2 regions of the Abyssicoccus albus genome follow, and region 1 is predicted to be linked to the other one. Evidence: predicted binding sites of a transcription regulator. Region 1 holds the regulator's gene; the other holds the start of a gene.
The links. The regulator LexA, encoded in region 1, represses DNA repair genes until DNA is damaged. The targets are predictions, from matches to a motif close to CGAACATATGTTCG.

Region 1 (16,643 bases):
CCGATTGTTGGTCATATTGGACTCACACCTCAATCATTCGGTATTACAGGATATGCGGTACAAGCAAAGACTGAAGAAGCTGCGTTGAATTTAATTCAAGAGGCTAAAGCGTTACAAGAGAGTGGTATTGTAATGCTCGTTTTAGAAGCCATTCCAAGCGATTTAGCGAAGCGTGTAACTGGTGAGTTAAATGTACCAACAATCGGTATCGGCGCAGGATCACATACCGATGGTCAAGTGCTTGTGTATCATGATATATTACAATATGGCATTCATCGTTATCCGAAGTTTGTGAAACCATACTTAAACTTAAATGAATCAATTCAAACAGCATTATCTCAGTTTAGATCAGAAGTGAAGGATCGTACATTTCCAAATGAGGATACGACGTATAAAGTTAAAGTTTGGGAGGAAAAATGATGGCGAAAGTGATTCATTCGATTGAGGTCTTAAGAGAATCATTAAATACACACCGATTAAATCAACAGCGCATCGGGTTTGTACCAACGATGGGTGCATTACACGAAGGACATAAACAATTGATCAAAACGGCACGTGAACAGTCAGATATCGTTGTCGTCTCAATTTATGTTAATCCAACGCAATTTGGACCGAACGAAGACTTCGAAGATTATCCAAGGCAACTTGATCAAGATGCGGCATTAATCGATGGGATTGCTGATTATATCTTCGCACCAACGGATGACGTCATGTATCCACTTGAAGAATCAACATCGATTCAACTGAATGTAGGTCATCAAAATACAGTGATGGACGGTCCTGTTAGACCAGGCCACTTTAATGGTGTTGTGACAGTCGTTAATAAATTATTCAATATCGTTCAACCAGATGTAGCATGCTTTGGTAAAAAAGATGCACAACAATTGGCGATTATACAAACGATGGCCAATGACTTTCATATGAACATAGAAATCATTGGTGTTGATATTGTTCGCAATGCACAAGGGTTAGCAGAAAGCTCACGTAATGTGTATTTATCTGAAGACGAATTAAAAAATGCACCAATTTTATATAACACATTAACCGGTGCAAAGCAGCTCATCAAAGAAGGCACTACAGATGTAAATCGAGTGAAAGAATATATAGAAAAACGTATTCAGTGTGAAAGTTTAGGTCAATTAGATGCACTAGATATATTGACATATCCAACATTAAAACATATAGATACGATTGAATCGACGGATGAATCCATTGTCATTGCAATCGCAGTAAAGTATGATAAAGCTAGATTAATAGATAATATTATTATGTAAACCAAGAGGTGTATTATGTTCAGAACGGTAATGAATAGTAAAATCCATAGAGCACGGGTGACTGAATCGAATTTAGATTATATCGGGAGTATTACAATTGATCAAGATATACTTGATGAAGTTGGACTCGTTCCAAATGAAAAAGTACAAATAGTCAATAATAATAACGGAGCGAGAATTGAGACATATGTCATACCAGGTGAACGCGGACAACGTGACATCTGTTTGAATGGAGCCGCTGCACGCTGTGTCCAAAAAGGAGATATCATCATAATTATTAGTTATGCAATGATTGATTCAAATGAACTTAGCGAACATGCACCGATGATTGCATTTATGGATGAAGAAAACCGAATTATCGAAGTAAAGCGTGGCGAACAAAGTAGAACTGAGTATAAATAAAGTGTATAATGTAAACAATGAATTTGTACAAGGAGTTTTTATATGGCAGTAAATCACACAGTTGCTCTATACATTCAATATAATGATCATCTATTGATCAAGCATCAACAAATGGACCGAGCTGCAATTTGGAGGAAGTATGAATATCATTTACCCTATGTGACATATGATGAACATTATCCTATCGAACAAGCGGCGAATCAATTTTTGAGGTCGATTAATGGCGAAGCTAAGCTGAATGGTCTTGTATGTATTTTTGAGAAAGAAGTACAAAAGAAAGGATTTTTCTTTAGAAAGCAAACAAGACATATTGAATATTTATTCAATACAAGAATTCGTCAAGAATTTGAAGCACCAAGTGGTGGATATCAATGGATTCCAATTGATGAAGTACAACAATATATACAGGATGAAGATGTCATGAGTGTTGTCGTACGTAATCAAGTCATTGCATCGACAGTCCCTATTTTAGAAGTGAAATAAATAATAACTTTGAATTATTAACTGTAATCAGAGTAAATCTAAAATACTCTGATTACGAGAAGTAAATAAGCCATATCCAAAGTGGATGGTATTACTGCTTTTAAGTTAATTTCAAAATATAAGAAAACACGTTCGTGAACTTAATTTAAATTAATAACATAAAGAAATAGCGATAAAATTTGATGATTATCAAATTTTATCGCTACTTTTTTATCTCCAAAACATTTTACCTAAACTTTAATACGTTCTAAATAAACCAACAACCTTACCTAATACTTCAATATGATCGAAATACATTGCTTCCATTGTGTCGTTCTCTGGTTGTAATCTAATTTGATTCTTTTCTTTATAGAATGTCTTAACAGTCGCTTCGCTGTCATCCGTTAAAGCAACAATGATATCACCATTTTCAGCGATGTTTTGTTTTCTGACGATGACTTGGTCTCCGTCATGAATTCCAATATTAATCATACTATCCCCAATAACATTAAGAATAAAAATTTCACCATTATGATTGCTCATAAAATGTTCTGGTAATGGGAAATATTCTTCAATGTTCTCGATTGCAGTAATTGGAACACCTGCAGTAACCGTTCCGATCACAGGGACTTGAACGATATTATCGAATGGCATCGGTTCATCTTGTTGCATAATTTCTATCGCACGAGGCTTTGTAGGATCACGTCGAATGTAGCCTTTATCTTCAAGTCTTGCTAAGTGACCATGTACTGTTGAACTCGATGCCAGACCAACAGCTTCACCAATTTCTCTAACGCTTGGTGGATATCCTTTATCTAGTGTGTATTGTTTGACGAAGTCGTATATCTCTTGTTGTCTTTTTGTTAATTCTTGCATAATTAATCTCCTCATCTTTTTAATTGTGTTTAATTTTAATTGTGTTTAATTTTAATTGTGTTTAAATTTTGTATTTTGAAAAAAATAATAATGAAAATAATGAATAGTTAAAGTAAATTTTTAAATAAACGAGATATTAATCAAAACTACCTCTATCTATATATTTATAATAGCATAAGCGTTCGCTATCATCAATTAAAAACACGAAAGTTTGTTCGTTTTATTGTTGACTACAAACGGGTGTTCTGTTAATATTGAATTACAAACAAATGTTCTGGAGGTAATTTAATATGAAACAAGACATTAAAGGGTTACTTATTTTCTTTTCATTCCTTATAACAATAGGTTTATCTTATACAATTTCAACATCAGAAGAAGCACGTCATACAGTATTTGGTCACGATCAAGCGATAGAACAGATTAGCGAACAAGATATACAATTAGCTCAGCAAAATAATAATGAAAGTTATGATCGTGATTTAGAAGATGAAACTAAACAAGATTCATACGAACATCGTGTCGAAAATCATGAGGATGAAGTAGAACATCATGATTCAACAGATTCTGACAAAGCATCTATTGATTTTGTGAGTACAAATTAACAATTAATCATCATTTTATAAATGGTATTATTAATGCTAATCATTAAAAGCGCACAACGATTAAAGAAATAATCGTTGTGCGCTTTTTCATTTTAATCATATTAATAATTATTGATAAGTAATATCTCTAAGCATCATTTAAGTTTTAAAGGATTATAAACGTTAAATATAGACCAACTAATGTCGCAAATAAAACAGGAATTGTGATGACAATACCAGTTTTAAAATATGTGCCCCATGAGATTTTCATACCTTTTTGACTTAATACGTGTAACCATAACAATGTCGCAAGAGATCCAATCGGTGTAATTTTCGGTCCTAAGTCTGATCCGATGACATTTGCATAGATTAAACCTTCTTTAATGGGTCCGATAGCGTTTGATTGTCCAATGGCAATGGCGTCAATTAACACCGTTGGCATGTTATTCATGATTGAAGATAATATTGCTGCAATGAATCCCATCCCGACAATACTTGGGAATAGTCCATATTGAGTGATTGCATTGATTGTTTGTGCCAATAAATCGGTAATTCCAACATTTTTTAAGCCATAGACTACTAAGTACATTCCGATTGAGAAGAAGACAATATTCCAAGGTGCGCCTTTCATGACAGATGTTGTATTGACCGCGTGCGATTGTCTTGCAAGTAATAAGAAAATGATTGCAATGATCATCGCAATAAATGATACCGGTATTTGTATAAATTCACTTGTTAAATAACCAATGAGTAAAACAGCAATAACGATCCAAGAAATTTTGAACATTTTCTCATCTTTTATGGCACTTTGAGGTGATTCGAGCATTGAGTCATCGAAGGATTTTGGTATTGATTTTTTAAAATATAAATACAATACAATAATACTTGCAATGAGTGAGAAGATATTAGGAATAATCATTCTCAAAAAGTATTCGACAAATCCAATATCAAAATAATCTGCAGATACGATATTAACTAAGTTACTCACTACGAGCGGTAATGAAGTCGTATCCGCGATAAAACCACTAGCAATGACGAATGGGAACACTAGACGTTCTTCGAATTTTAAATTACGAACCATTGCTAATACAATCGGTGTCAAAATCAGTGCAGCACCGTCATTTGCAAAAAAAGCAGCGACGAGTGAACCGAGGATAGAAATATAGACGAACATTTTAACACCATTTCCATTTGAAGCGTGAACCATATGCCGCGCTGCCCATTCAAAAAATCCGATTTCATCTAGAATGAGTGAAATGATAATGACAGCGATAAATGTTAATGTCGCATTCCAAACAATATCTGTCACTTCAATGACATCACTAAAGTCAACAACGCCCGTGACTAATGCAATTAAGGCACCGACAACAGCAGTAATCCCAATATCAAGACCTTTCGGTTGCCAGATGACGAAAGTTAATGTGGCTAGAAATATAATAATCGCTAATATTGTCATAATAGTCTCCTTTTATCCTTTATTTTTATTTAATTGTTATTTCATTTACTTTTAGAACGAGTTCATTCATACGCTATTTAGAATATTATCAATATGAATTAAAGTCAATAACATATCAAATTTTTTTGATTTATCGTTTCATTGTTATAAAAAATATTATATGATAAACATATCAAGAATTTTTGATATGAGGAGTGTGTAAATGGAGAACTTAGCGAAAGTATTTAAAGCGTTAGCTGATCATAGACGGTTGAAGATTATCGAAATGCTTTATTGTTGTGAGAAATGTGCGTGTGATTTAGAAGAGACACTAGATTTATCGCAATCTGGCTTATCATATCATATGAAAATATTAATCGAAGCAAACCTTGTCAGTGCAAGAAGTGAAGGAAAATGGATGCATTATCAATTATCAAACACGGGTTTTGAACAAGTGAAAACATTTTTGAATTCTGTTCATCAATAAAAATAAAGGAGGTTAAACAGTGGGGATTTGGGAGTTTATCGAAAAGCAAGTACTCGGTATGAAATGGTTAAGTGATCTTGTATATTATTTGCTATCACAATTCAACATAAATATGGAGAGTAAATTAGGCGGTTCATTGCATTTCTTCATTTACGACACGATCAAAATTATTATTTTATTATGTGTATTAATTTTCATCATTTCATACATTCAAAGCTATTTTCCACCAGAACGTAGTAAAAAGATATTAGGACGTTATAAAGGGATCGGAGCAAATACAATTGCCGCATTACTCGGTACTGTGACGCCGTTTTGTTCTTGTTCATCCATTCCATTGTTTATAGGATTTACTAGTGCAGGATTACCACTTGGTGTGACATTCTCATTCTTAATTTCTTCGCCGATGGTTGATTTAGGGAGTTTAGTATTGCTGATGAGTATCTTTGGTCCTAAAGTTGCGTTAATGTATGTCATTGTAGGTCTGTTGATTGCCATCATAGGAGGTTCTATCATTGAACGATTGAATATGGATGATCAAGTGGCTGATTTCATTAAACAAGCAAAAGCAACTTCTATAGAATCTGAATCATTAAATCAAAGAGAAAGAGTGCAATATGCATTCGAACAAACGCAAGAGACGTTTAAGAAAGTGTTTATCTACATTCTCATCGGAGTTGGTATCGGCGCATTGATACACAACTGGATACCAGAAGCATGGGTCACATCGATATTAGGCAGTGATAATCCATTTGGCGTCATCATTGCGACGTTATTAGGTGTACCGATGTATGCAGATATATTTGGAGTGATCCCAATTGCTGAAGCACTACTTGCTAAAGGAGCATTACTAGGAACAGTATTAGCCTTTATGATGTCAGTAACGACATTAAGCTTACCATCGCTTATTTTATTGAAGAAAGTCGTAAAGATGAAATTACTATTTGTTTTTGTAATCATCTGTATTGTTGGTATTATAATAGTAGGGTATATATTTAATGCATTTCAACATGTGTTGATCTAATGAAAGAACATATATTTATTACATTATATGTGAATTTCTAATTTCATTGTGAATTATCAAAGGAATATAAATTAAGAAAATAATGATAATACAAATAATTTATAAAAATAAAAGGAGTGTTTTAAATGGGTTTATTTAGTAAAAAGAAAAAGTCATGTTGCGAAGTGAATGTAGAGAAAGCGAATGAAACGACGGATGCAAAAATTAAAGTGTTAGGCACAGGGTGTAAGAAGTGTGTTGAATTAGAACGGAATACTGAAGAAGCGTTAAAGCAATTAAATATTGATGAGCAAATTGACCATGTAACAGAAGTCAGTCAGATTGCAATGTACGGAGTAATGAGTACACCTGCATTAGTAATTCATGAAAAAGTCGTTTCATATGGTAAAGTGTTAACGGTAGATGAGTTGAAGGATATTCTTGAAGAAGAACTTTAGTGTTTCGAATGACTAAAAAGGATTATAAGTTATAAAGCTTATAATCCTTTTTAATTTTATATCATAAAAGTGCTAGCATATAAATTATAAGAGATTTTATGCGGAGGAAGCATATTTATGAGTAATAAAAATTTAAAAATAAATGATTTTATTTTACCTTTATCGATGATGCTTTTTTGTTCGATAGGAATGATTTTAGGTTTAATATTTTTTCCTTCCGTTGAAATTATATACCCATTAGTATTTGGAACCAGTGTTGGTTTTTTACTAGGCATTATATTAATGGCGGTTCAGAGTGAATAGCAAGTAGTCTTGTTTAAAGTATTAAACTTTATTGATAAGTATTTTAGTAATGGTTAACAATTTCTTAAATGAAAAGGGTAGACTGTATAGTTTTGTTTTTATTTTTAAGGGAATATTAGTAAAAGATGGATTATACTTTTCAAAAAAAGGAATGAATATATACTGGAATGAATAATAATAAAACTTCAATTATAGTTGGGGTATTATATTCTATTGTTGCATATTTAATCATGAGATATGGTTTTTCACCAAATTCAATTCCATTAGGAATGTATCCAATTGTAATAAACGGAGGCGTTGTATTAATTAATATTTTATTTAACTATATTCTTAAATATGACTTTTTTGAATAGGTATTACCATTTTAAAATTTAGTTTTTACTTTTTGTATTTACATGTAATATTTGATATAACTTAGTATGAATTTCATTTGATATAGAAATATTTTACTTTTTAAATGTAGTTATATAATTTTAGTATTAAGGAGGGGATATGTATGCCTGCATTATTATCATTTGGTATGATATTAGGTTTAACAGGGGTTATATTTGGTTTCTATACTGAAAACAAGAAACTTAAAAAGAGACTTGCGCAAAAAGGTGAGATGACTGATTCACTTGTAATTTCTACAGTGGAAAGTATGCTTAATGCTAATTATGATGAAGTAAAAATAATCAAGTATGTAAGAGAAGAAAATCCTGAATTAGGTTTGGTTGAAGCAAAGACATTTGTTGATAACATTAAACATAGTCATGTACAGTGAATATCAAAGTAAAAATGCCTTGAACTGTGTAAATGGTTCAAGGCATTTTTATAAAAAATTGTTTTTATTTAGTTTTGATTATTATCTATAATGAATACTTATTTATACAATAATATTTTAATCATCAAGCGATAAACCATTCAAATAGTGATTTACCGTGATTTATGGTAAATTATATAAAGGAGTGATATACATGTTAGAGAAAGAAAAATTAGATCGTTTGAATACGTTGGCGAAGAGAAAAAAAGCGAATGTAATTACTGATGAAGAGCTTTCTGAATTAGAATCATTAAGAGAACAATATTTGAAAAACTTTAGAAAATCTATGAAAAATACAATAGAGAATAGTAAAATCATTGATCCTGAGGGGAATGATGTGACGCCTGAAAAAGTTAAACAGATTAAAAGAGATAAACAAAATAAATTAAAATAGATTAGAGTATGTTATTTAAAGAAAAGAGGAGATATGATGGAATCAATTCAACAACAAACAATTAATACAATTCGTGCTTTGAGCATCGATATGATTGAAGAAGCGAATTCAGGTCATCCTGGTTTACCGATGGGTGCGGCGCCGATGGCGTATACTTTATGGGTGAATCACTTAAACTTCAATCCGAATCATGACAAGTTTATCAATCGTGATCGGTTTATTTTATCCGCTGGTCATGGGTCTGCGTTATTGTATAGCTTACTTCATTTGTCAGGGAGTTTATCGATGGACGAATTAAAGAACTTCCGTCAAAAAGACTCTAAAACACCAGGTCATCCTGAATTACATCATACAGAAGGTGTTGAAGTGACGACTGGACCTCTTGGTCAAGGGTTTGCAATGGGAGTTGGTCAAGCGATGGCTGAGGCTCATCTTGCGGCGAAATACAATCAAGCTGATTATTCAGTGATGGATCATTATACGTATGTATTATGTAGTGATGGTGATTTAATGGAAGGTGTCTCTCATGAGTCAGCTTCACTGGCTGGACATTTAGGACTTGAGAAATTAATCGTGTTATATGATTCGAATGACATTAGCTTGGATGGCAAATTAAATAAGTCATTCAGTGAAGATATTGAAGGTCGATTCACTGCGTACGGTTGGGATTATATTCATGTCAGTGATGGGAATAACATTGACGAAATTAATCGTGCGATTGAACAAGCGAAAGAAAGTGATAAACCGTCATTAATTGAAGTAAAAACAATTATCGGATTCGGATCACCGAACTTAAGTGGTACAAATAAAATACACGGAGCACCACTTGGTGAAGAAGAAAGACAATTAACCTTTGAGCAATATGGGATGGACTCAACAGAGAAATTTAACGTAGATGATTCAGTATATGAACATTTCAAAGAGACGATGATTAAACGCGCTGATGATGCTGAATCGAAATGGAATGAACAGATTGAACAATATGCTAAAGATTATCCAGAATTATATAAAGAATTTATGAATGGATTTAACGATGAAGATCTATCTAAAGACTTGAATATTGAAAGTTATGAAGCGGGTCATTCTAAAGCAACGCGTGCATATAGTGGTGAAGTACTACAACAAATTAGTGCTCAAGTGCCACAACTATTCGGAGGCGCGGCGGATTTAGCGTCGTCTAATAAAAGTTTAGTGAATGATGAAACAGATTTCTCTAAAGACAACTATGCTGGACGTAACATATGGTTCGGTGTACGTGAATTCGGTATGGCAGCGGCATTAAATGGAATGGCATCACATGGTGGCTTAAGACCTTATGGTGCAACGTTCTTTGTATTTAGTGATTATTTGAAAGCGGCATTTAGACTGTCTTCAATTATGAAGTTACCTGTCACATATATTTTTACACATGATTCAATCGCAGTCGGTGAAGACGGACCGACGCACGAGCCAATTGAACAGTTAAGTGCATTAAGAGCAATCCCGAATGCGAATGTCATTAGACCAACAGAAGGTAAAGAAACGATTGCAGCGTGGAAAGTGGCGATGGAATCAACAGATAAACCAACGGCTTTGATTCTAACAAGACAAAACGTTACAACGTTAGATGTCGATCAACAAACAGTTGAAGAAGGCGTTCGTAAAGGTGCTTATGTTGTTAAGGAAGCGAAAGACAAAGCCACACATATCATCTTTGCATCAGGAAGTGAAGTGAATCTAGCAATAGATACAGCTGATCAATTAGAACAAGACGGTCATCATGTACAAGTAGTATCAGTGCCTGATATGGCGAAATTTGAACAACAAGATGAAGCGTATAAAAATGAAATTTTACAAAAAGATGTAAAACATAGAATTGTAATAGAAATGGGTGCTTCAATCGGATGGCATCGTTTTGTCGGCATAGACGGATTACTCTTTACGATTGACCAATTTGGAATGAGTGCTAATGCGAAAGATGTATTAGAACATTATGGCTTTACAACAGAGCAGATCGTAAAACAGATTAAAGATCGCTTATAATATTAGTTAAAATCTATAATACTGTTGAAACGGCTTGAATTATTTAGTAAAATATCAATGTTAATGAGTAGAAGGTGGTGGAATGAATGGATACATGGATTTGGGTATTAATCGTAGTCGTTGCATTGATTGCAGGCGTAGCGCTAGGCTTTTTCATAGCACGTAAATATATGATGGATTATTTGAAGAAGAATCCACCGATTAATGAAGAGATGTTGAGAATGATGATGATGCAAATGGGTCAGAAACCTTCTCAAAAGAAAATTAATCAAATGATGACAATGATGAATAAAAATATGGATCAAGGGATGAAGAAGTAATACTTTAAAGAGGGTCGCACAAAATGTAATTTGTGTGACCTTATTTTTATTTATTAAGTTACTGTTTGTGAATCATGACTTTACTTATCTTTTAACTTATCACACTTTTTTCAAGATTTTTATATTAAAATAGACCAAAAATATGGAGATTGCTCGTACAAAAACAAATTAGTGGAAAGTATATGTAAGGGGTTGTGAATATGAGTGTAATCGATGCATCAATTCAAAGATGTATACTTTGAATTAAAATTGTCGAAAAGATGCCATTGTTTACTTGTAAGAATAAAGATACAATAAAATATAGTAAATCAAGCATAATATATTGAATGATGATGTCAATTCATCACGACATATTTAAAGTCAATATAATTAAAAAGAAGGTTTTAATATGGATCTTAATCTATGGATTGCATTTGGTGGTGGTTTTTTAAGTTTTATTTCACCGTGTGTGCTTCCGATCTATCCAGCATTTATCTCATACATCACAGGGATGAGTTATGAAGATATTGCACAAAAGAAGCACTTTAATTTTAAAGCAATGTTACATACACTCTTATTTCTAATTGGGTTCAGCCTTGTCTATATCGCACTTGGCTTTGGTTCCCAGTTTATCGGTGGTTTGCTCATTGAATATAAAGATTTAATTAGACAAATCGGTGCAATTTTAATTATTGTATTCGGATTAATTGTTGTTGGAGTGTTCAAAGCAGAATGGGTCGTAAAAGAACGTAAAGTGTCATTCAAAGAACGTCCGAGTGGATTTTTAGGGACTGTTTTGATTGGTATGGCATTTGCTGCGGGATGGACACCGTGTCAGGGGCCTATCATTGGAGCAATACTTGCGTTATCTACTGAATCACCGAATATCGCAATGATGATGATGGTCAGTTATTGTATTGGATTTTCTGTACCGTTTATTATTTTATCGTTCTTTATTACGAAATTATCATGGATTAGAAAGCATCACATGACGATTACACGCGTTGGTGGTATATTAATGATTATTATGGGGATTATATTATACTTTGATGGATTAACATCAATTATTAGTTGGCTCCAACCATTCTTTGGAGATTTCCAAGGGTTTTAGGAAGGGTTACAACGATGAGTGAATTATTTGTTTATTTTAGCATTATTTCAGGTTTAATCATGGGAAGTATTGTTTATTTCATCAGAATGAAATCGACCAAAAAGCCAATGTCAATTCGTAAAATTGTATTACCCCCAATCATGATGTCAACTGGTGCTTTAATGTATATTTATGAACCGTTTAGACTGTCGCCTCTTGAAATTTTGGAGAGTATAGTATTAGGTCTTGTATTTTCTGTGATATTAATAGTGACGACCAAATTTGAAGTTAGAGATGACGATATCTATTTGATTCAAAATAAATTATTTCCAATTATATTAGTCTCTTTACTTGTGATACGAACAGTAATTAAATGGCTGTTGAGTGAAACATTTGATCCAATGACACTCGCTGGAATGTTCTTTTTAGTCGGATTTAGTATGATTGTTCCGTGGAGAATATCGATGTACTTTAAATATCAAAATTTAAAAGATAAATTTTACTAAACTCAAAAGAAAAACGTGAAAGAGCTCAATGATGTGTTCTTTCACGTTTTCTTTACTTTTGATTAAATTAATCTCTACTCATTTTGAAATATTTTTTATACGGTTCAATAGGAATGTTGAGTTGTTTTAATTTTTTAACTAGAAACTTATGATCTCGTTTAGGCGTTGCAATGATATAACCTCTAATCATTTGTTCAGTTGTAATTTCTTCTGTCTTTTCTTCTAAAGCAATCTTTGCAATATGACCAGCAATCTTTTCTTTAGCAACATCTTTGAATAAATCTGGCACTGGACTGACAAATTCATTTAGTAAGGATTTCTTTTCTTCAGTCCATAGCGGTAATGATTCACGGATATAGTAATCTTGCCAATCGAGTTCACTCCAACCGTCAACTTTTGGGAGTCTCTTCAAAAATTTGCGAAACATAAAGAAACCACCGATAAATAATAAACTAATTAAAGCAATACACCATATAAAAATAAACCACATAAATAAATCGTTCATACTATACACCTCTTAATGTGATTATAAATTTTCAACATTAGATTGTCTATTTGTTTCTCTTCTTTCGATATATAAAGTGAAAGGAGGTGAACAACAAACAATGGCAATCTTAACAGATGTAATCGTTCAAATGGTGTATCAAGCAGGCGTGGATGACAAAGGATTAGATGTATATAAATCACAAAGTTACAGCATGGCGAATATTGAATCAACAGATCAACAATTATTAGATTTTACTGCCGCATATGATGCGTTAACAACACGTGATTTTGTCGAAGTAACGAAGACAACGAAGTCGACAATTAGTTAAATTGATTAATGTTTATAAAAATATAAGAAAGGAGAGGTCAGTGTGGAGAAAAACTTAGTGTTAACATTTACGACAGATGCGGATAAAACATACTCACTTTCAATCGCTGAACCAATTGAAGGTTTAACGAAAGAAGTTGTTTTAGAACATGCGAATCGTTTAATCGCATCACAAGTGATGATGCCATCAGCAGGTCAACCTGTTGAATTGAAATCTGCGAAATATGTTGAACGTAATGTTGTTGAAATCTTTTAATTAAAATAATAAGAGGTGTTTTGATGGAGTGGATTGAAGTTGTGAATAACGTAGGTTTTCCAATTGCCATTTCATGTTACTTATTATTGAAAATTGAAGTGAAGTTAAATAAATTGATTTCACTCATTCATCAAACATTAGGTCATGAAGAATCAAGGTCATAAGCTGACAATAAAAATAGCGATAAAATTTGATGATGATCAAATTTTATCGCTATTTATTTGAGCTACCTTTCGGTAATCAGAGTATTTGTGATTTACTCTGAATACGGGGGCATTTTTGATGGATATCTGCTCGGTAATCAGAGTATTTGCGATTTACTCTGAATACGGGGTCATTTTGATGAATATTTGCTCGGTAATCAGAGTATTTGCGATTTACTCTGAATACGGGGTCATTTTTGATGGATATCTGCTTGGTAATCAGAGTATTTGCGATTTACTCTGAATACGGAGTCATTTTTGACAGATATTCGCTTTATAATCAGATTATTTGTGATTTACTCTGAATACGAGGTTATTTTCTGATTCATTTAAACAGAAGCATTGTCAATTGAAAATTGTAATATATTTATATTTATAAAGTTCTTCAATTAATTAACCTTATTTTTTTGATATGATATTTATATAGTTTATAAACATATTAACGAAATTAAATACAATCAATTTTACAAATACTTTAGTAAAGGTGATCATAGTGAAAATTATACATACAGCGGATTGGCATTTAGGTAAGATGTTAAATAAAGTTGATCTCATTGAACATCAACAAACGATGTTAGAGCAATTTATTCATGCGATGGAAGAAGAGCGTCCAGATGTCATTGTCATTGCGGGTGATATTTATGACAAAGTAAATCCATCAAATGTTGCGTTAAATTTGTTCGAACAAACGATTGAGCGGCTGAATCAAGATGGTGATGTTCCGATTGTGATCATTTCAGGTAATCACGATAGTAAAGAGAAATTAAGTTTTGCGAAGTATTGGATGGAGAAACAAAATATCCATATTAAGACGACATACGAAGATGTTTTCTCGCCAGTTGAAATTAAAGGGATGAAGTTTTTTTGTATGCCATATTTTTCACCGCATTATATGCGTTCAAAAGAACATGATGTAGAAAGTCATTATGATGTTTATCGAGTGTTGGTAGATGCATTAAATCAAGAGGAATTAATTAACGATGATCATGTTAACTTCTGCGTTGGTCATTTATTTGTACAAGGTGGGATGGAATCAGAATCTGAGAAAGATATTCAACAAGGAAATCTTGAGCTTGTACATGCTTCATTATTCAAAGATTTTGATCAAGTTCTACTCGGTCACCTACATAGTCCGTTCTCATTGGAAGATCAGAGATTTCAACATATTCACTATAGTGGGTCGTTACTTAAATATTCATTTGATGAAGAGAAGCAACCGAAAGGTTATCGTGTAATTTCGATAGATAATGATGGAAATACGTCATCGAAATTTAAAGGACTTCAGGATCCATTTGCAATGAAAGTCTATCGTGGAAGTATATTTGATATTTTGAATAAAGAGGTTGAGTTTGATCCAGATACATATTTGAAATTTGAATTAACTGAAGTAAAAGAAGTGAATAATGCATATTATAAGCTTCGTAATATGTATCCAAATTTACTAGAAATCAAGCCAGTATTAGAACAGAGTGATTTAATTACAGAACAAGGTGAAGTGAATATCGAACGTTCTGATGAGGATATTGTGAAACAGTTTTATGAATTTGTTGAAGGTGAGTCATTCACTGAGTTGCAACAACAATATGTATTTGAAAAGATTAGGGGGATAGAGGACGATGAAACCAATTCACTTAACCATTAAAAATATTGGACCTTACCGTAATGAATCAATAGATTTCACTGAAGTGAATGAGCAAGGCATATATATTGTAAATGGTCCAACAGGTGCGGGTAAAACATTTATCTTTGATGCAATTACTTATGCATTGTACAGAGATACATCCACTTCGACGAGAGATTTCAAAGCGATGCGTAGCAAGTTTGTTGAAGGGACAAATGAAGTATCAAAGATTCAGTTATTATTTGAATATGGTACGAAATATTATTATATTGATCGCCAACTTTCATATACAAAGCCAGAAAATAAAAATGAAACAAAAGAGCAATGTGCAATGTTTGAAGTTCAAGTCAATGATCAATATGAAATCATTAATCAACACCTCTTAGCAGATAGTGTTTCTTCGATTAATGAAACGGTCCATAACATATTGCATCTTACGATTGATCAGTTTAGGAAAGTATTTATATTGCCTCAAGGTGAATTTAAAGCATTATTACATGCGCGTACAGAAGAACGGATGAAATTACTCCGAACGATTTTTGATACAGAGCGATTTGAATCATTGATGAATGTAATCAATAAAGACAAAAAAAAGATTGAACAAACGATAATATCCGAACAAAACATTGCTCAATCAACGATGGGTGAAATCGTACAGACGATAAAAAATTTAACGAACGATTCAACAGATGTTGAAGCAATTGAAAAGATAAATGAATCACAGGCTGGGCAGTATGACAATATTAATAGTACTCATTTAAAGACTACAATCGATGTGTCAGAACAATTCATGAAACAAAGTAACGAACGTATGAATGCACTCACTCGAGCATTACCAACGAAAGAAAAAGAAGTCAATACGTATCGAAATCAATTAAGTCAAGCCGAACAAAGGGAAGCTTTAATTAATGAGATTCGATCATTAGAAGTGCAATGGCACTCTTTAATTCAGAGTGACCATACGTCGATGCTTCAATTACATCAACAGATTGAACTTTTTAAAAAAGAAAAGACATATGAACATGACTTAACACAATATGTTGAAATGATAGAGCAAAGAGATCGCTATGCAAATGATTTAAATTCATTATCAGAACAAATTATAAAAACTGAAGAATCAATACAAGACGAAAAAGAAACTCTTAATAATTTACAGAGGAAAAAGCCGGACATTGAACAGAAGAAAACCATATTTACACAAAATACATTGTTCTATGAAAATAAAGATAAAATAAAAAACGCGATTCGTAATGTTGATCCGATGAGCAAAAAATTAGATGAAATGAATGAGCATATTGAGGAAAAAACAACACGTAAGAAGGAATTGATTAAAACTATTGAGTCTTTAAAACAACAGT
Region 2 (16,643 bases), on a different contig from region 1:
GAGAAGGAACGAATTGAACACGTAACTTTTCAAGTTCACCTTCATCTGATTTCTTGTCTTCTCCTTCTTTTGCTGTCTCAGATGATTCTTTTGATCCACTGTCCTCAGATTTTTCAGTAGATTCATTACCACATGCAACGATTACAATAGAAATCATTGCTGCTAAAATTAACATTAAATACTTTTTCATAAAATATCCTCCTCATTAGGAATAATTTAATATGTATATCGTATCGCTTATTAAACAATACAAATTTAGTATATCATTATTAAAATGAATGAAAATATAGTAATTTTTTTAACTTAGTATCTCTGAGTAACTTCTTGTATTCGAATAATAATTTTAATTAAATTTATCTTATCCCAAATAAAAATTTCAGAGTGACCATACATGCGCGCAAAATTGATTTGCGCGCATGTATGACAAAAAAGGTCTCTAAACAAAGTGTACGTGCGCACAAAAACGATTTGCGCGCACGTACACTATTTATCATATATCAATCAGTTCGTTGACCGACAAAAACAATTTCTTGATGATCTACAACAACTTCTCCATTATCACGCTCAATAAACACTGGCTTTTCCATTCTTCTAATTGGCGTATAACCTTCTTTTTTCATTTGATTTAATACATCTTCAATCTTTTGATTTTTACCAACTTTATAGTTCTTCCGGTTCATACTGTGCTAACCTCTTTCTACGTACACCTTTCACCCAGAACCCGCCGTTAATATTTGTTGGTTCATACGTAATGATAAACGCTTTGTCATCTAACTCTTTAATCGTTGCCATTAACTTTCTTTCATATTTACGGGGCGTAAGAATCTGCATTACCGTCCGCTGACCGTCTCGTCCGTATGCAAAATAGTGTGTTACACCGTAACCTAAATTTCTTAATTGGTTCGGCATGTCAGGTTCTTTACCACTAATGGTCACATTAACGACAAGATATCCTAACGCTAACATCTCTTCAATCTTAAGCCCTACAATAATACCAACTCCGAATCCTAATGCATAAGCAATGACATTAAAGAAGTTGTCTAAATTATCTAACACAAGACCTAGCCCAATAACATAGACGAGGATTTCTAACACGCTAAATCCAGCAGCCACATATCGGTAGCCTTTCAATGTCATAATCGTTCTCATCGTTAGAAATGTAACATAAACGATATTGACGACAAAGATGATGAAAATCATCGCGATCGGATGATTCATAATTTCTTGCATATGCTTTCCACTTCTTTCTTATCATTTTGTTAAACCTTATGAAAAATAAATAATAAGCAATTATTTATGATTCGTTTTTCATCTGAGTGGGTGGAATATATCACATTTTATTTTCACTGTATATTAATTTATCTTATATTTTATATTATTTTGATTTACTGCATTTGTTCAGGTAAATGAAATCGATGATACGGAAGTACTCTTTTATGTTCTGTCTTTTTATACCATTTTTCTATTGCCTTTCTTGCTGATGGATTGATTTCTTTTCCTTCTAAATAATCATCAATCTCATCATACGTAACTCCAAGTGCTTCTTCATCTGAAATCATTGGACGCTCTTCTTCTAAATCTGCAACTGGTATTTTATGACTTAAATGATAGGGTGCATCTAAATACTGTAATATTTGTCTACCTTGCCTTTTGTTTAATCCAAATAATGGAATAATATCTGCAGCACCGTCTCCAAACTTAGTAAAAAAGCCTGTTACATTTTCAGCAGCATGGTCTGTTCCTAATACAATACCATTATGTTGTGCGGCAATCGCATATTGCACTTTCATGCGCTCTCTTGCTTTATCATTTCCTTTGGTGAAGTCTGATATTTCTACATTAGCATCCTCTAATGATTGATACGTCGCATCGACAGATGGCTTAATATTTACTGTAAACGTTTGGTCTGGTTGAATAAAGTTAATCGCATCGATAGCATCTTCAGCATCATTTTGCTCACCATAAGGTAATCTTACTGCAATAAATTGTGCTGTATAGCCTTCATTTCTTAATAATTCAGCGGCTTGTTGTGCTAATTTTCCTAGCAATGTTGAATCTTGTCCACCAGATATACCAAGGACAAAACACTTAATGAATGGGTGCGACTTAACATAATCCATCATAAATTGAACAATATGTTCTGCTTCTTCTTTCGGATCGATAGTCTTTTTTACATGAAGTAATTCAATAATTTCATCTTGCAATGTCATTTCTTGTTCACCACTTGTTTAACGTATTTACCAACATTTTTAATGATTTGATTTTTATTTTCCCAACACGCTTCGCTTAGATCGACAGGGTATTCTTCTGGGTTGCTCGGTCTCTTATATTCATCCCATAGCTCTTCTAATGAATGATTAACTCTCTCTTGAATTGCTTCAATAGATTCTTTAGCGTAACGTCGTTGTCCTGATTCCATCACGAGTTGTAATAACGGTCTTGCTGTAAAATCGTGAATAAACTTTTGCTTAAATGTATGGACCGGATGGAACAAATGAATCATCTGTTCTTCTTCTGGCTCTTCATCTGCTAATGTGATGTAATCACCTTCTGATTTACCTGTCACATTATTGATAATTCGATACACATCTTTTCGTCCTGGTGTTGACACTTTAATCGCATTGTTCGATAACTTAATCCGATCCTCCAACTGACCTTCTTCATTCTCAATCGCTGTCAATTTGTATACCGCACCGAGTGCTGGATCGTCATAGCCTGTGATCAATTTCGTTCCAATACCCCATGAATCAACTTTCGCACCTTGATGCATTAAGTCTTGAATTGTATATTCATCAAGGTCATTACTGACGATAATTTTAGTATCTGTATACCCTGCTTCGTCTAACAATTTACGTGATTCTTTAGAGAGATATGCGATATCTCCTGAATCCAATCGAATCCCATTGAAATTAATCGAATCCTTTAATTCATTAGCAACTTTAATGGCTGTTGGAACACCTGATTTTAATGTATGGAATGTATCCACTAAGAATACACATTCTTTATGACTTCTTGCGTACGCTTTAAATGCCTCATACTCGTCATTATATGCTTGCACAAATGAATGAGCGTGTGTTCCGACAGGTACTAAATCGAATCGCTTCGCCGCTTCGACATTACTCGTTCCATTAAATCCCGCGATGACACTGGCTCTTGCGCCCCACTGGGCAGCATCCATTTCATGCGCTCGTCGTGTACCGAATTCCATCAATTGTTGGTTATCCGTTGTAACTTGTTTAATTCGACTTGCTTTCGTTGCAATTAATGTTTGATAATTGACAAAGTTTAATAATGCAGTCTCTACAAGTTGTACTTCGATTAAAGGGCCTTCTACTCGTATTAGTGGTTCATTGTTAAAGCACGCTTCACCTTCTAACATTGAATAAACATCTCCACTAAATCTTAATGACTTTAATACATTTAAGAAGTCATCATCATAGTTTAATGATTTCAAATATGCGACATCTTCATCTGTTAACTGCCACTCTTGTAAATATTGGAGCACACGCTCTAATCCAACAAAAATTGCATACCCGTTATCAAATGGCATCGACCTAAAATATAAGTCAAAGACTGCACGTCGACGATGCACGCCTTCATCATAATAAGCTTTTGCCATATTAATTTGGTATAAATCTGTATGTAAAAAATGATGTGTATTGCTCATTGTTTTCGCTCCTCTGGTGGTTTTTATTTTCATCATTATTATAGCCTTATTATCACACAGTTGTGATAAAATATTAAGAGATATTGCTTTAGTAGAGGGGGCTATTTATGCACTTCAAACGTATCTTCTATATATTGTCGTTAACCGTGATCACTTCTGGATTATCACAAGGCATGTTATTACCACTCATTTCAATCATTTTTGATCAACGTGGTATTCCAGCAGAATTAAACGGCTTACATGCAACAGGTTTATACATAGGAATTTTAGTTACTTCATTATTTATAGAAATTCCATTACAACGTTTTGGTTATATGAAGTTAATCGTTTCTGGTGGATTTATTGTCACCGTATCGCTATTACTTTTCCCTTTTTTAGATAATATTTGGATATGGTTTGTCTTAAGGTTATTCATCGGTATCGGTGATAATATGTTGCACTTTGCTTCCCAAACGTGGGTTACACATATTATTCCTAAACCAAAACTCGGACGATATATTTCATTGTATGGATTATGTTTCTCTGGTGGATTCATGCTTGGGCCTTTGCTCACTCAGCTAAGTGAGATCAATCTTGCATTACCATTCATTGTATCAAGTGTTCTAACATTATTGAGTTGGATTGGTGTTGTGTTTATTGGACAGTATGCACCAGCGACAATGAATGAATATCAATCGATTAGAAGGACTTTCATTAAATTCCGTGAAACATTAAAAGTGAGTTGGATTGCCTTCTTATTTCCGATGTTATATGGCATATTAGAATCATCTTTGAGCAGTAACTTTCCAGTCTTTGCATTGCATTATGACGTTTCTATTGTATGGATTTCTTATATTATTGCGGCGTTCTCACTTGGGTCGATTATATTTCAATATCCAATTGGTACGTTAAGTGATTCTGTGAGTCGTAAATCATTAATGATTTGCTTGTTAGTTTTTGGAGCGGGTGTTGTGTTTTTAGGTGAGTTTTTCATGCATTCACCCATTTTATTATTACTACTATTTATTGTGATTGGCGCTTTATTAGGATCAATGTTTTCACTCGGTATGAGTTTTATGGCAGAGATCACACCGAAAGACATGCTTCCAAGTGGGAATTTACTATGTGGTATTGCCTTTAGTATCGGAAGCATGTTCGCACCTTACATTGGCGGGGTTGTCATCGAACAGTCCAATCATACAGTATACTTTACATTCATTTCTATACTGATCATTATTATATTGTTGTTACTACTGATTTATCCATATGAGAAAATTAAACAAATTCAATTGAAGAAGATGGAGCATGAATAAAACAATTTCATTCTAGAACAATTTTTGGTACGATTTGTATGACTTTAATTTCGAGGAGAGATACTATGACAAAACTATTAGTTTTTGGACATCAAAGTCCTGATACAGATACAATTACTTCAGCGATTGTATATTCACACTTAAAGCAATCGATTGGTGAAGAAGCAGAAGCGGTTCGTTTAGGTGAAATTAATCAAGAAACACAGTATGCATTGGATTACTTCGAGGTTGAAGCTCCAAGATTACTAGAAGATATGAAAGCTGACCATCAAGATGTTGTATTAGTCGATCATAACGAGTTTCAACAATCAGCTGTCAATATTAAAGAGTTAACAATACACGGTGTTATTGACCACCATCGTGTGTCAAACTTCGAAACTGAAGGACCACTCTATATGAGAATAGAGCCAGTTGGATGTACAGCAACTGTGCTTTACACGATTTACAAAGAACATCAAGTTGAAATCCCTCAACATATTGCAGGATTAATGTTATCAGCCATTATTTCTGATACATTATTACTTAAATCACCAACATGCACTGAGCGTGACATTGAAGTTGCCAATCAACTTGCAAAAATTGCTGACGTTGACATCAACACATACGGGTTTGAAATGTTGAAAAAAGGTGCATCAATTGACGGAATGAGTGCTGCAGATATTGTTGGAAACGATGCCAAATCATTTGAATTAAATGGTCATACTGTACGCATTGCTCAAATCAACACTGTTGACCCTGTCGAAATCTTAGCATTAAAAGATGACTTACTACAAAACATCGATGAACGTATCGAGCGTGACAATTACGACTTATATATGCTTGTCATTACAAATATTCTTGATAATGACTCAATTGTATTAACTAAAGGATTAACAGACAAAGTGGACGCTGCGTTTGACGTTAAAGTTGAAGATTCTGAGGCGCTCTTAAAAGATGTTGTATCACGTAAAAAACAAATTGTACCACCGTTAACGAACGCGTTTAACGCTTAATCTAACATTATACATTTACTAAAAAAGATAAAATATAGGACCTAATCAAAATGAGTTGATTAGGTCCTATTCATAATTCTTTAAGTAAACATTACACACACCGCTTCAGGGACGTGTACTTCATCTTCTAACTTTTGAAGCCTTCCAGTAACTTCATCACGCTTAAACGTAGTCACATTATCACTCTTTTCATGCGCGACAATTAAATATTGATCATCTTTAGTAATATTGAAGTCTCGAGGCCAATCCCCACCAGTCGATACGATATCAATCAAGTTCAACTCTGCCCCATTCACTCCAAAAATGGCGATCGATTGATGACCTCTATTCGATGCATATAAATGCTTCCCGTCATGAGACAATCGAACCGCCGCACCTTGTGAATGCCCTGTATACTCTACCGGTAATGTTGAATGACGTTCAATCATTTCAAAAGATCCTTCTCGATAACGATAAACAAGGATTTCATTCGATAGTTCTGTAAATACATAAGCAATATCCCCATTTGCATTCCAGGCGATATGTCGTGGACCTGCACCTTCTGGGACATCAAATGATTGAATAAGATTCAAATGCTCATCTTCTATCGTAAACGTCAATAGTTTATCCGCCCCTAAATCTACTCCAATAATATAACCATCTGGTGCCTCATCTAAAAAATGTGTATGCGCCGTATCTTGACGTTCATGCGGCCCATTCCCACTCACTTTATAGACATCCACTCGATCATGGATAGAACCATCTTCATTTAACTTATACAGTCTACACTCACCGTCACCATAGCTCGCTTCAAGTACATATCGTTGGTCTTTCGTCACAGCTAAATAACATCCAGAGCCACACGGATATAAACAATCATTTAACTTATTATGCGTCGATCTATCATATGCGACAATCCCTGAGTGTTCTCCTTTATAAATTGCATATATCGCCTGATCAGTATGCGCTAAATACGTTGAATTAGCTAATGAATCTACGACTTCTACCGATTCAATGATGCCTTTTTTTTCATTAAAATCAAACTGATAAAACCCTTCACCGTCTCGTTTCGTATACGTTCCAAAGTAACCTTTCATTGTCATTGGTGTACCACCTTTCCTTTATGACCATGTATTAATTGTGATTAGTTACATTATACATTCTACATATAAAATACGAAATAATAGTTGAAAAAAAGAACGTATGTTCGTATAATATACATACAGAAATGAGGTGTCTTTATGAATCATCTTGACTACCGAATGCTTCCAATTCATCAATTAAACTCTAATATTCCAAAAGGTCGAAAAATGATCAAATGGGCTCCTTTTGCAACGATGCCTGAGCTCTTTAAAAGCTTAAAACATACACAGTATGAGCAAACTAAAAAACCTCGTCCAATACTAACTGATGATAGATTAAATATTATCAATCAACAATTGGACGAGGCTATACGAACGACATCATATATCGCATTACAGTATTACCATGACGGATTCATTCATTACACAGAAATGTATATAGAATCCATCGATCGATTTGCAGAATTCATTATCGGTAGACAATTCAATCATGATGAAGTATCGTTTGTCCCATTCATAGATGTCGTTTCCATCGATGTATTACCTGCACCAGATTGATATACCGTTGCTCTTGTCAATCTTAGTGAGCATAATAGAGCAATGAAAACTAATGCCATGCCGAAATAATAAGAATAATGTATTCCTTCGGTCATAGCCATATGAACTTGCTCAGTCGTCGGTGAAGCGATTCCTTCTAACGCGCGTTCTTTACCTTTCGTCATAATCGTGACAAATATACTCACACCAAGTGCTCCAGCAATCGGCTGCATCGTATTAATAATCGCTGTACCATGCGGATACATTGACTCAGGTAGCTCATTCATCCCATTCGTATTAGCAGGCATAAGTGTTGCAGAAATGGCTAGCATTAACACCATATAAACGAGTATAAATACCCACATTGAAATGCCTGGGTGAATCGTGCTATAGAAGAACATGACAAGGAGCAACACAATCGTACCTGGTATAATCATTTTACGAGGTCCTAATTTATCAAAGATACCACCCATAACAGGTGACATTAATCCATTTAATAAAGCGCCCGGTAATAGTATAATCCCTGCTATTTTAGCACTAAATTCCATCGGTCCTTGTAAATACATCGGCATCACGATTTCAGAAGCCATCATCGCCATGACAACAATAATAAAAATGATCGTACCGTATTTGTAATTTTTATACTTAAATACTGAGAAATCCAAAATAGGTACATCTAGTTTAAATTGCCTTATGACAAATAACGCCAACATTACAAGCCCTAAAATGATGTATGCGATAAACCATGGATTAAATGACGCACCTTCTTGTTGATTCCCGATACTTGAGAATGAAAAGATAATTAAGAAAATCCCAAATGAACTTAACCCAACAGAAAGCCAATCAATCTTAGGCTTGGTCACTTCTCCAACATTCTCTAGAAATCGATAACCGAAATAAATAGCAAATAAAGTGAACGGTACAACGAGTAAAAATAAATAGCGCCAGCCAAACAAATCTACAATAACACCTGATAATGTTGGACCTAGCGCTGGCGCAAACATGATCACCATTCCAAAGAAGCCCATCACACGGCCACGCACACTCGGTTCATAAATGAGTAGCATCGTATTCATTACAACAGGTATTAATAAACCTGTCCCAACGGCCTGAATCATTCGACCTGTTAGTAACATTGGAAAGTTAACGCTTAATCCAGCAATTAATGTTCCAAGTGTAAAGATAGATAACACACCGATAAATAATTGTCGTGTTGTAAACCATTGGATAATCAACGCAGATAAAGGCATCACAACACCCATCACGAGCATAAATCCAGTTGCCATCCATTGAACCGTTGGTGCGGAAATATTAAATACATCCATCAACTCAACGAGTGCGATGTTTAGTAAAGTTTCATTTAAAATCGCAAAAAACGCACCAATCAATAAACTGATCGTAATCATTTTGCGATTTACACTTTGTTTCTCAATCATCAAGACAACACACCTTTTACATTAAAATTGTATTACAGATTTTCAAATTATATATTAATTAACTGATTGAACACAATATTAATGCTCGTATCTCTCAATGATTTGTAACAATTTCTTTTTAAACATATTTTTATCTTGAGTTGTTAACTTCTTAGGCCCCTTTATGCGGGATTTTTGATGTTGACGTCTGATTTTCGCACTTTCATATCGTTGGATTAATAATCGATCTATATTATCATGATCAATTATTAATCCCGTATGATGTACAACAATTACATTTTTATTAAGTAAAAGAGAAGCTAAACCATAGTCTTGAGTAATCACGATATCGTGCATTAAACTATTTTTGACGATTTCAAAATCGACCGCATCAGGTCCATCATCAACGTATTTCATCGTGACAAATGAAGGATACTCTGACGTTGTATAGTGATGATAACTTCTTACAATCGTCACTACACAATTACGATATTGAGCACAATCGATTACTTCTGAAATCACCGGACACGCATCACCATCCACAATAATATTCATACAATAACCCCTTTCACAAAATAAAATAAGGTTATCTAGAGATAACCTTATTGAATAACACATCTGTATCGATTAATTATTTTTTTCTTCCTTACTTTCTTCTTTACTTTCTTCTTTAGTCGATGAATCTTTAGGTTCTTCCGGTGAACTTTCTTGATCTTTCATCAATTGTTCTTTTGATTTTGCATTCTTCGCTTTATCAGGAATTTCAATTGAACCAACTTCTCCATGATTTGAATATTTAATATCACTTTTCGAAGTAAGTTTTACTGATTCCTCACCTTGTTTAACTGTTAGCTTTGAATCCGTATTAGCAGATTCCAACATAAACTCATCATTAATAACATATTTCACTTCTCCATTAACATCCTCAATATTCTCCATAGCAGAATCAACCATAGATTTCATACCACTATTTACACTATCCAGCATCTTTTTGAAGTCTTCTTTATTATCAAATTTAACAGTAACCTCATACTTACCATCAACTTCCTTTATGTCTCCATCTTTCAAATATTCACTTGCTTCCACAACTTCTTCATAAGTTTGAACATCGGTAATACCTTTAGGTAAATTTGAATCGTCAGTAATGTCGATGAAATTACCACCTTCGATTTCAGCAACTAATTTATCATCAAAAGTAAGTAACTTCAATTGTTGTCCTTGCATTTCTAAAGTAGTTATAGAATTCTTTTCTTTACCAACTTCAGTATTCATCTTTGTAACAAACTCTTCTTCGCCAGAAATTGTTGTCGTAGTCACTTCTGTCGTATAACTATCGACAGCTGCAGACTTCTCTTTAATTTTTTCATAAATTGCCTTTGCATCTTTGATTTTTTCTTTGTCATCAGATGAACTCTCTTTGTCATCATCTTTTTCTTTTTCATCAGCATCTTCTTCATTTGAATTTTTTTCAGAATCACTTGATGCTTCATTTTTATTAATAGATTCTTCTGTCGATTGCTCAGTTGTGTTTTCAGAAGTTTCTTTCGACTCGTTTGATTCATTACTACATGATGCTAACATGATCGCTGATATGGATAATATAAATAATTTTTTCATGTTGAGAACTCCTTTTAGTTATAATTAATTTAAATTGAATTGTTTTCAATAGTGTAACGAGTGCACGCAATAAATTCAAATATTTCATCAATCAATAAGAAATTAAGTCAAAATGATTCAATCACTATTTATTGAATCATTTTCAATACATTCTCTTAACATTAAAAATTAATATCCAAAATATAAGTAAATTAGTCAACTAAGCCTTTAGATTTTAAGAATTCTTCTGATACAGTTGATGCATCTTCACCTTCAATGCCAACTCTATAGTTCATTGCTTGCATTTCTTCTTGTGTAATTTTACCCGCTAATTGATTTAATGCTTCTTTTATTTCAGGATTGTCTTTAATAAAATTTTCTTTAAATAATGGTGCGCCTTGATATGGTGGGAATAATTTCTGATCATCTTCTAACACAACCATATTATATTTCTTTAACTCACCATCTGTTGCATATGCATCAATCAAGTCAATATCTCCACTTTCAATCGCTTGATATCGAATTTTAGGTTCCATCGTATTTACTTCTTCAAAGTTCAAGTTGTATTCCTTTTGAATTCCTTTATAGCCATCTTCTCTATCGTTGAATTCTAATGTGAATCCTACTTTTATTTCATCTTCTACTTTTTTCAAGTCAGATATTGTTTTTAGTTCATGTTTTTTAGCATATTCTTTTTTTACTGCCAGCGCATACGTATTATTGAACTTCATCGGTTTTAGCATTGTCATACCATACTCTTCTTGAAGTGCGTTATTTGCTTGCTCATAAACAGCTTGTTCATCATTTGATGTAGGTGTCTCTTCGGTAAACGTCGCAAGAACGGTTCCAGTAAATTCTAAATACCCATCAATATCATCATTTTGAAGTGCCTTAAACAAGAAGCTTGTCTTACCTAAACCAGGCTTCACTTCAACATTATAATCTGTTTTTTCTTCGATTAATTGCTTGTACATTGATGTAATAATTTCTGGTTCTGCACCGAGTTTCCCTGCTATGACAACGTCTTTATCTTTATTAAAGGCAAACATGATTAACATCGTCAATGCGATAATGACAATAAAACTTAACAATGCAATCATCATTGTCTTGAACGATCGATGTTGTAACCATCTTAAAATTAAATCAAACACAATCGCAAGTACTGCTGCGGGAATTGCACCAAGTAAAATGAGACTTGTATCATTACGGTCAATTCCAAGCAATATTAAATCACCAAGTCCACCTGCTCCAATAAGTGCAGCAAGTGTTGCTGTTCCAATAATTAATACCATACTGGTACGAATACCTGCCATCACAACAGGCATTGCAAGGGGTAATTCAACTTGCAATAATCTTCTTCGGTTATTCATTCCGATACCACGTGCTGCCTCAATTAATGAAGGATCTACTTCTTTAATACCTGTATATGTATTTCGAAGTATAGGTAGCAATGCATAAATAACTAACGCTATGATTGCAGGAACTTTACCAATCCCAAACAATGGAATCATCAAACCTAATATTGCAAGAGAAGGAATTGTCTGCATAATCGCAGTAATGTTAATGACGATTTCAGCAATGGATTTAAATTTCGTTAGTATAATCCCTATTGGAACAGCAATCAATACAGCAATAAATAGTGAAATTAAGGATAATTGCATATGCTCAACTAATGTATTCCATAATGTATCTTGACGTTCAATAAAGGTTGACCATAATTCCATCATGATTTACCACCTCCATTTAAGCCATTTTGAGCTAGAAATTCAATCATACTTGACGTTGTAACATAACCAACTAGTTGCTCTTCATCATTGACTACAAATATTTTTTCGTTATTTGTTAAATGTTTCAATAAATGATCTAATGGTTCATTGATATTAACAACCATATACTCATTAGATTTAGAACCATAATTATTAATATCCTCTTTTAACTCTACTGGTACCATAATATCTTTAGCCGTATGTATTGAATGCTTAGTTCCAATAAATTGTCTAACAAATTCACTTGCTGGTTGATTCACTAATTCATCTGGCGTTCCAATTTGTTCAATTGCACCATTTTTCAATATACAAATTCTATCAGCAAGTTTCATGGCTTCATCCATATCATGAGTAACAAATATAATTGTTTTTTTTATTTTCGCTTGTAAATCTAATAAATCTTGTTGTAATGATTCTCGACTAATTGGATCAAGTGCACTAAATGGTTCATCCATCAAAATGACGGGTGGATCAGCAGCTAGAGCTCGACATACACCGATTCTTTGCTTCTGCCCGCCAGATAATTCATCAGGATAACGATTCATATATTGTTTACCTTCTAAGCCGACCATCTCAAGTAATGATTCTACCCGGTCATTGATTCTTTTTTTATCCCAACCTAACATCATTGGAACTTGAGCGATATTGTCACGTACAGTCATATGTGGGAATAATGCAATCTGTTGCAGTACATATCCAATGTCAAATCGCATTTTATTTATATTATAATCTGATAACGGTTTATCTTTGAAATAAATATAACCCGATGTCAACGGAATTAATCGATTGATCATCTTAAGTGTAGTTGTTTTACCACAACCAGACGGACCAACGAGTACAAAGAATTCTCCTTCTTCAACATTAAAAGATAGCCCATCCACTGCAACTTTATCTCCATATTTTTTTGTTACATTGCTAAATTTAATCATCAAAAGCTCACCTCATATACTCATTCAACCACATCTAAATATTGATTACTATTAATGGATACTTAATTTATGTATAGTTTTCTAATCATTTATAATTTCTATATATAACCTTTATAAGTATTCCCTATTTGAAAATAATTAACCTTTATATATAAACATACAGATTTTAACTACTATCCAAAAGTTGAACTTTTAGAAGCCATTTAAAATCTGTATGTTTTATCTAATATTTTATATTTCGATAACTTTGCTTTAATGTTAAATTATAATTGTACAACACTCATCTTAGGTCCTAGTGGCTCGAAATGAATACGATTCATATCGACATCAAGTTGTTGTAATAGATCTAACATTGTTTCCATAAATGATGGTGATCCGCACATATACACTTGAGTTGTATCGTTAACGTATTGTGCTAACTGTTCTTTCGATAAGTGACCGTCTACTTCAGAATAGACAATATTTTCATTGAAGTTTTCTATTTCACCTTTTAATGACTCCACTTTTTCTTTAAATGGATGTTGTGATGCATTATAGCACGATTGAACCCAGTTCACTTGACCTTTATATTCATCGTGAACAAGCTGTTCCAACATACTAATTATAGGAGTTACGCCAACACCACCAGATAAGAACAGTACTTCTTCTAGAGCATCTATATCTTCTAGCACGAAGTCACCTGCTGGTGCAGATAACTCAATAGAATCACCAATATTTAATTGATCATGCATATAATGACTCACAACACCAGTTGTTTCTCCTTGACCCTCTTTTTTGACAGCGAAATGTATCCCTTTAGTCGTATCAATTGAAGAAATTGAATAATGGCGCTTAGCATCGTATTCTCCATCAATAGATGGAATATTTACTGTAATATATAATCCAGCTTGAACGTTTGGCATTTCTCCGTCAACTGGCTTTACGATAAATTCTGTCACGTCTTCAGATTGCTTAATTTTATCGACCACTTTAAATGGTTTGAATGCTTCCCAATCTGCTGCTTCATACATATCTTTTTCTACTTTGATGAATATATCTGCAATTACTCCGTAATATTCAGTCCACGCATCTATAATTTCAGGTGTTGCAGCTTCACCTAATACTTCTTTAATTGCTTTAATTAAATGTTTACCAACAATCGGATAATGTTCCGGCATGATTTGTAACGCTCTATGTTTATGAGCAATTTGAATAACGAAAGGCACAATGGCATCTAGATTATCAATATGTTTAGCAGCTGCTAAGACCGTCGTCGCCAAAGCGTTCGGTTGACGCCCAACTTTTTGGTTTGTTTTATTAAAGAAATTCAATAGTTCCGGATGCTCTTCGAACATATTTTGATAGAAAACCGTCGTGATTGTTTCACCATGTTGCTCTAGTACAGGTACGGTTGCTTTGATGATATCTTTTTTCGATTCTTCCATAATAAATAATCCTCCTAAATAACATACATTTAATATACTTCTTTACTAATTGTAGAATAATTAACTTATTCATTCAATGAATTTAATAAATTGTCATAAAAATGTACGCTTTCCTTTAAAGTATATTTAATATATAATTATTTTGAATTAAAGATATTTTTTAGAAGAATAATTATGAACATATTGACATCAATATAAGTGTGTAATATATTGAAAAGCTAATGAAAGGTTAGTGAATAGTGATGAGATTAACTATGTATTCTGATTATGCATTAAGAACATTAATATTTTTAGCTCGTAATGAGCAAGACAATAAACAAATCACACAGATTTCTGATGTTGCTAAATTTTATAATATAAGTAAGAATCATTTGACAAAAATCGTTAATCATTTAGCTCGAACAGGATATATCGAAACGATTAGAGGTCGTGGTGGTGGTATCAAACTAAAAAAAGCACCAAGTGAAATAAACCTTGGTACCTTATTAAGAGAAACGGAAGAATCATTCAATTTAGTAGAATGTTTTGATCGTCAAAACAATACTTGTCCAATTATTGATCAATGTGGACTTCAATTGTTATTACATGAGGGACTACATGCGTTCATGAAAGTGTTTGACCAAAAAACGTTAAAAGATATTATATAATCATTTAATAATTTAACAAATTAATAAATGATGCAATTAATCTATTTATTAGTGAACGACATGTAAACAAACAATATTACCAACTCTACTTTGAACGTGAATCGTCCCTTTAATATAAATTTTTCTATCGTCTTTAGTATTAATTGTTAATTGATTGAACGACTGTTGAGCATTCGCATAGTCGTTCAATTTCGTTAATATATCGATATTAACACACTCAATAAAGATAAACTCATTGCCATCTATTTTATAGCTTCCATAACCTTTACTATACTCTCCTTGAGACTTCAATAACACTTTATCAATTACAATTGATTCATATAACCCATCGAAACTTTCATTCATATACAATTTAACACTCCTTAGATTTTAACCTTCTAGATATAACCTTCTATCATTTATTACGAATTGCCATTGTACATCTTGAAACGCAAATGAGCTCATCTGCTTCATCTGTAATTTCAACGCTCCACACATGACTTGATTTACCAATATGTAAAGACTTAGCAGTTGCATAAAGAATACCTTCACGCTTTGATTTAACATGATTGGCGTTAATTTCTATACCGAAAGCAATTTGATCATCGCAAATGACCTCCATCGCTGCCATACTACATGCGGTTTCAGCAAATGCAACACTCACACCACCATGTAAATATCCAAACGGTTGCTTACATATATCAGTAATAGGCATTTCAAATTTAAATATTCCATTTGTTTGATCATGATTTATTTGTTTAATTTCAAATAAGTCTACAAAATTATTCATATCTTGAATTGTCCTTTCCCCATTAAATTAATTAATCGATATAGATGGTATAAAATAACGAAACATTGCTAGAAATTAGTGTATCGAAAAAAATCATCAATAGATATTGAAGATTTTATATCATTTTAAAATATAATACGAATAAGAAGAACTGCAATTTTGTTATCGCAGTTCTTCTTATTCGTTATGCAAAAATGACAGCACTCACCCATCCAAAGATAAATAAGGGAATTGCTAAATAAATAAAGGTTGGTATACAAGTATCATTAATATGGTCATGTTGACCATCCATATTCAAACCAGCTGTCGGACCAAGTGTTGAATCACTTGACGGTGACCCGGCATCTCCCAATGCTCCTGCTGTGCCAACAATAATTAATAAAGAAGTCAACGATAATTCAAGTTCCAAACCGAGTGGAATAAAAATAGAGCCGATAATAGGTATTGTTGCAAAAGATGAACCTATACCTAACGTAATGACTAAGCCAATGATTAGCATAACAAAGATCACTAAACTATCAGGGCTATTTTCTAACTTCCCAATTTCA

Region 2: a site for LexA is predicted at 7,127-7,140, ahead of EDD62_RS07480 (YolD-like family protein). Genes of this name have one in related genera too.

What each region holds. Positions count from the first base shown of each region.
Region 1 covers NZ_RKRK01000002.1:568,782-585,424, forward strand. The annotation lists gene panB (3-methyl-2-oxobutanoate hydroxymethyltransferase) at 1-420, shown strand, start outside; gene panC (pantoate--beta-alanine ligase) at 420-1,274, shown strand; gene panD (aspartate 1-decarboxylase) at 1,290-1,676, shown strand; gene EDD62_RS02725 (hypothetical protein) at 1,719-2,159, shown strand; gene lexA (transcriptional repressor LexA) at 2,397-3,014, opposite strand; gene EDD62_RS02735 (hypothetical protein) at 3,305-3,616, shown strand; gene arsB (arsenite efflux transporter membrane subunit ArsB) at 3,762-5,051, opposite strand; gene EDD62_RS02745 (ArsR/SmtB family transcription factor) at 5,254-5,517, shown strand; gene EDD62_RS02750 (permease) at 5,537-6,538, shown strand; gene EDD62_RS02755 (thioredoxin family protein) at 6,664-6,975, shown strand; gene EDD62_RS02760 (hypothetical protein) at 7,093-7,278, shown strand; gene EDD62_RS02765 (hypothetical protein) at 7,775-8,041, shown strand; gene EDD62_RS02770 (DUF896 domain-containing protein) at 8,235-8,474, shown strand; gene tkt (transketolase) at 8,508-10,496, shown strand; gene EDD62_RS02780 (YneF family protein) at 10,583-10,816, shown strand; gene EDD62_RS02785 (cytochrome c biogenesis CcdA family protein) at 11,205-11,906, shown strand; gene EDD62_RS02790 (CcdC family protein) at 11,921-12,391, shown strand; gene EDD62_RS02795 (DUF2621 family protein) at 12,459-12,896, opposite strand; gene EDD62_RS02800 (DUF1659 domain-containing protein) at 12,997-13,206, shown strand; gene EDD62_RS02805 (DUF2922 domain-containing protein) at 13,249-13,461, shown strand; gene EDD62_RS02810 (YvrJ family protein) at 13,485-13,625, shown strand; gene EDD62_RS02815 (exonuclease SbcCD subunit D) at 14,158-15,306, shown strand; gene EDD62_RS02820 (AAA family ATPase) at 15,281-16,643, shown strand, end outside.
Region 2 covers NZ_RKRK01000004.1:70,824-87,466, forward strand. The annotation lists gene EDD62_RS07440 (phosphate/phosphite/phosphonate ABC transporter substrate-binding protein) at 1-190, opposite strand, end outside; gene EDD62_RS07445 (NETI motif-containing protein) at 498-680, opposite strand; gene EDD62_RS07450 (DUF2179 domain-containing protein) at 661-1,230, opposite strand; gene nadE (ammonia-dependent NAD(+) synthetase) at 1,386-2,210, opposite strand; gene EDD62_RS07460 (nicotinate phosphoribosyltransferase) at 2,207-3,667, opposite strand; gene EDD62_RS07465 (MFS transporter) at 3,775-4,959, shown strand; gene EDD62_RS07470 (manganese-dependent inorganic pyrophosphatase) at 5,025-5,951, shown strand; gene EDD62_RS07475 (lactonase family protein) at 6,032-7,033, opposite strand; gene EDD62_RS07480 (YolD-like family protein) at 7,172-7,570, shown strand; gene EDD62_RS07485 (MDR family MFS transporter) at 7,501-8,985, opposite strand; gene EDD62_RS07490 (YaiI/YqxD family protein) at 9,064-9,519, opposite strand; gene EDD62_RS07495 (DUF6612 family protein) at 9,592-10,581, opposite strand; gene EDD62_RS07500 (ABC transporter permease/substrate-binding protein) at 10,773-12,287, opposite strand; gene EDD62_RS07505 (ABC transporter ATP-binding protein) at 12,284-13,255, opposite strand; gene EDD62_RS07510 (globin domain-containing protein) at 13,519-14,679, opposite strand; gene EDD62_RS07515 (RrF2 family transcriptional regulator) at 14,922-15,326, shown strand; gene EDD62_RS07520 (hypothetical protein) at 15,375-15,677, opposite strand; gene EDD62_RS07525 (PaaI family thioesterase) at 15,721-16,095, opposite strand; gene EDD62_RS07530 (Na+/H+ antiporter NhaC family protein) at 16,280-16,643, opposite strand, start outside.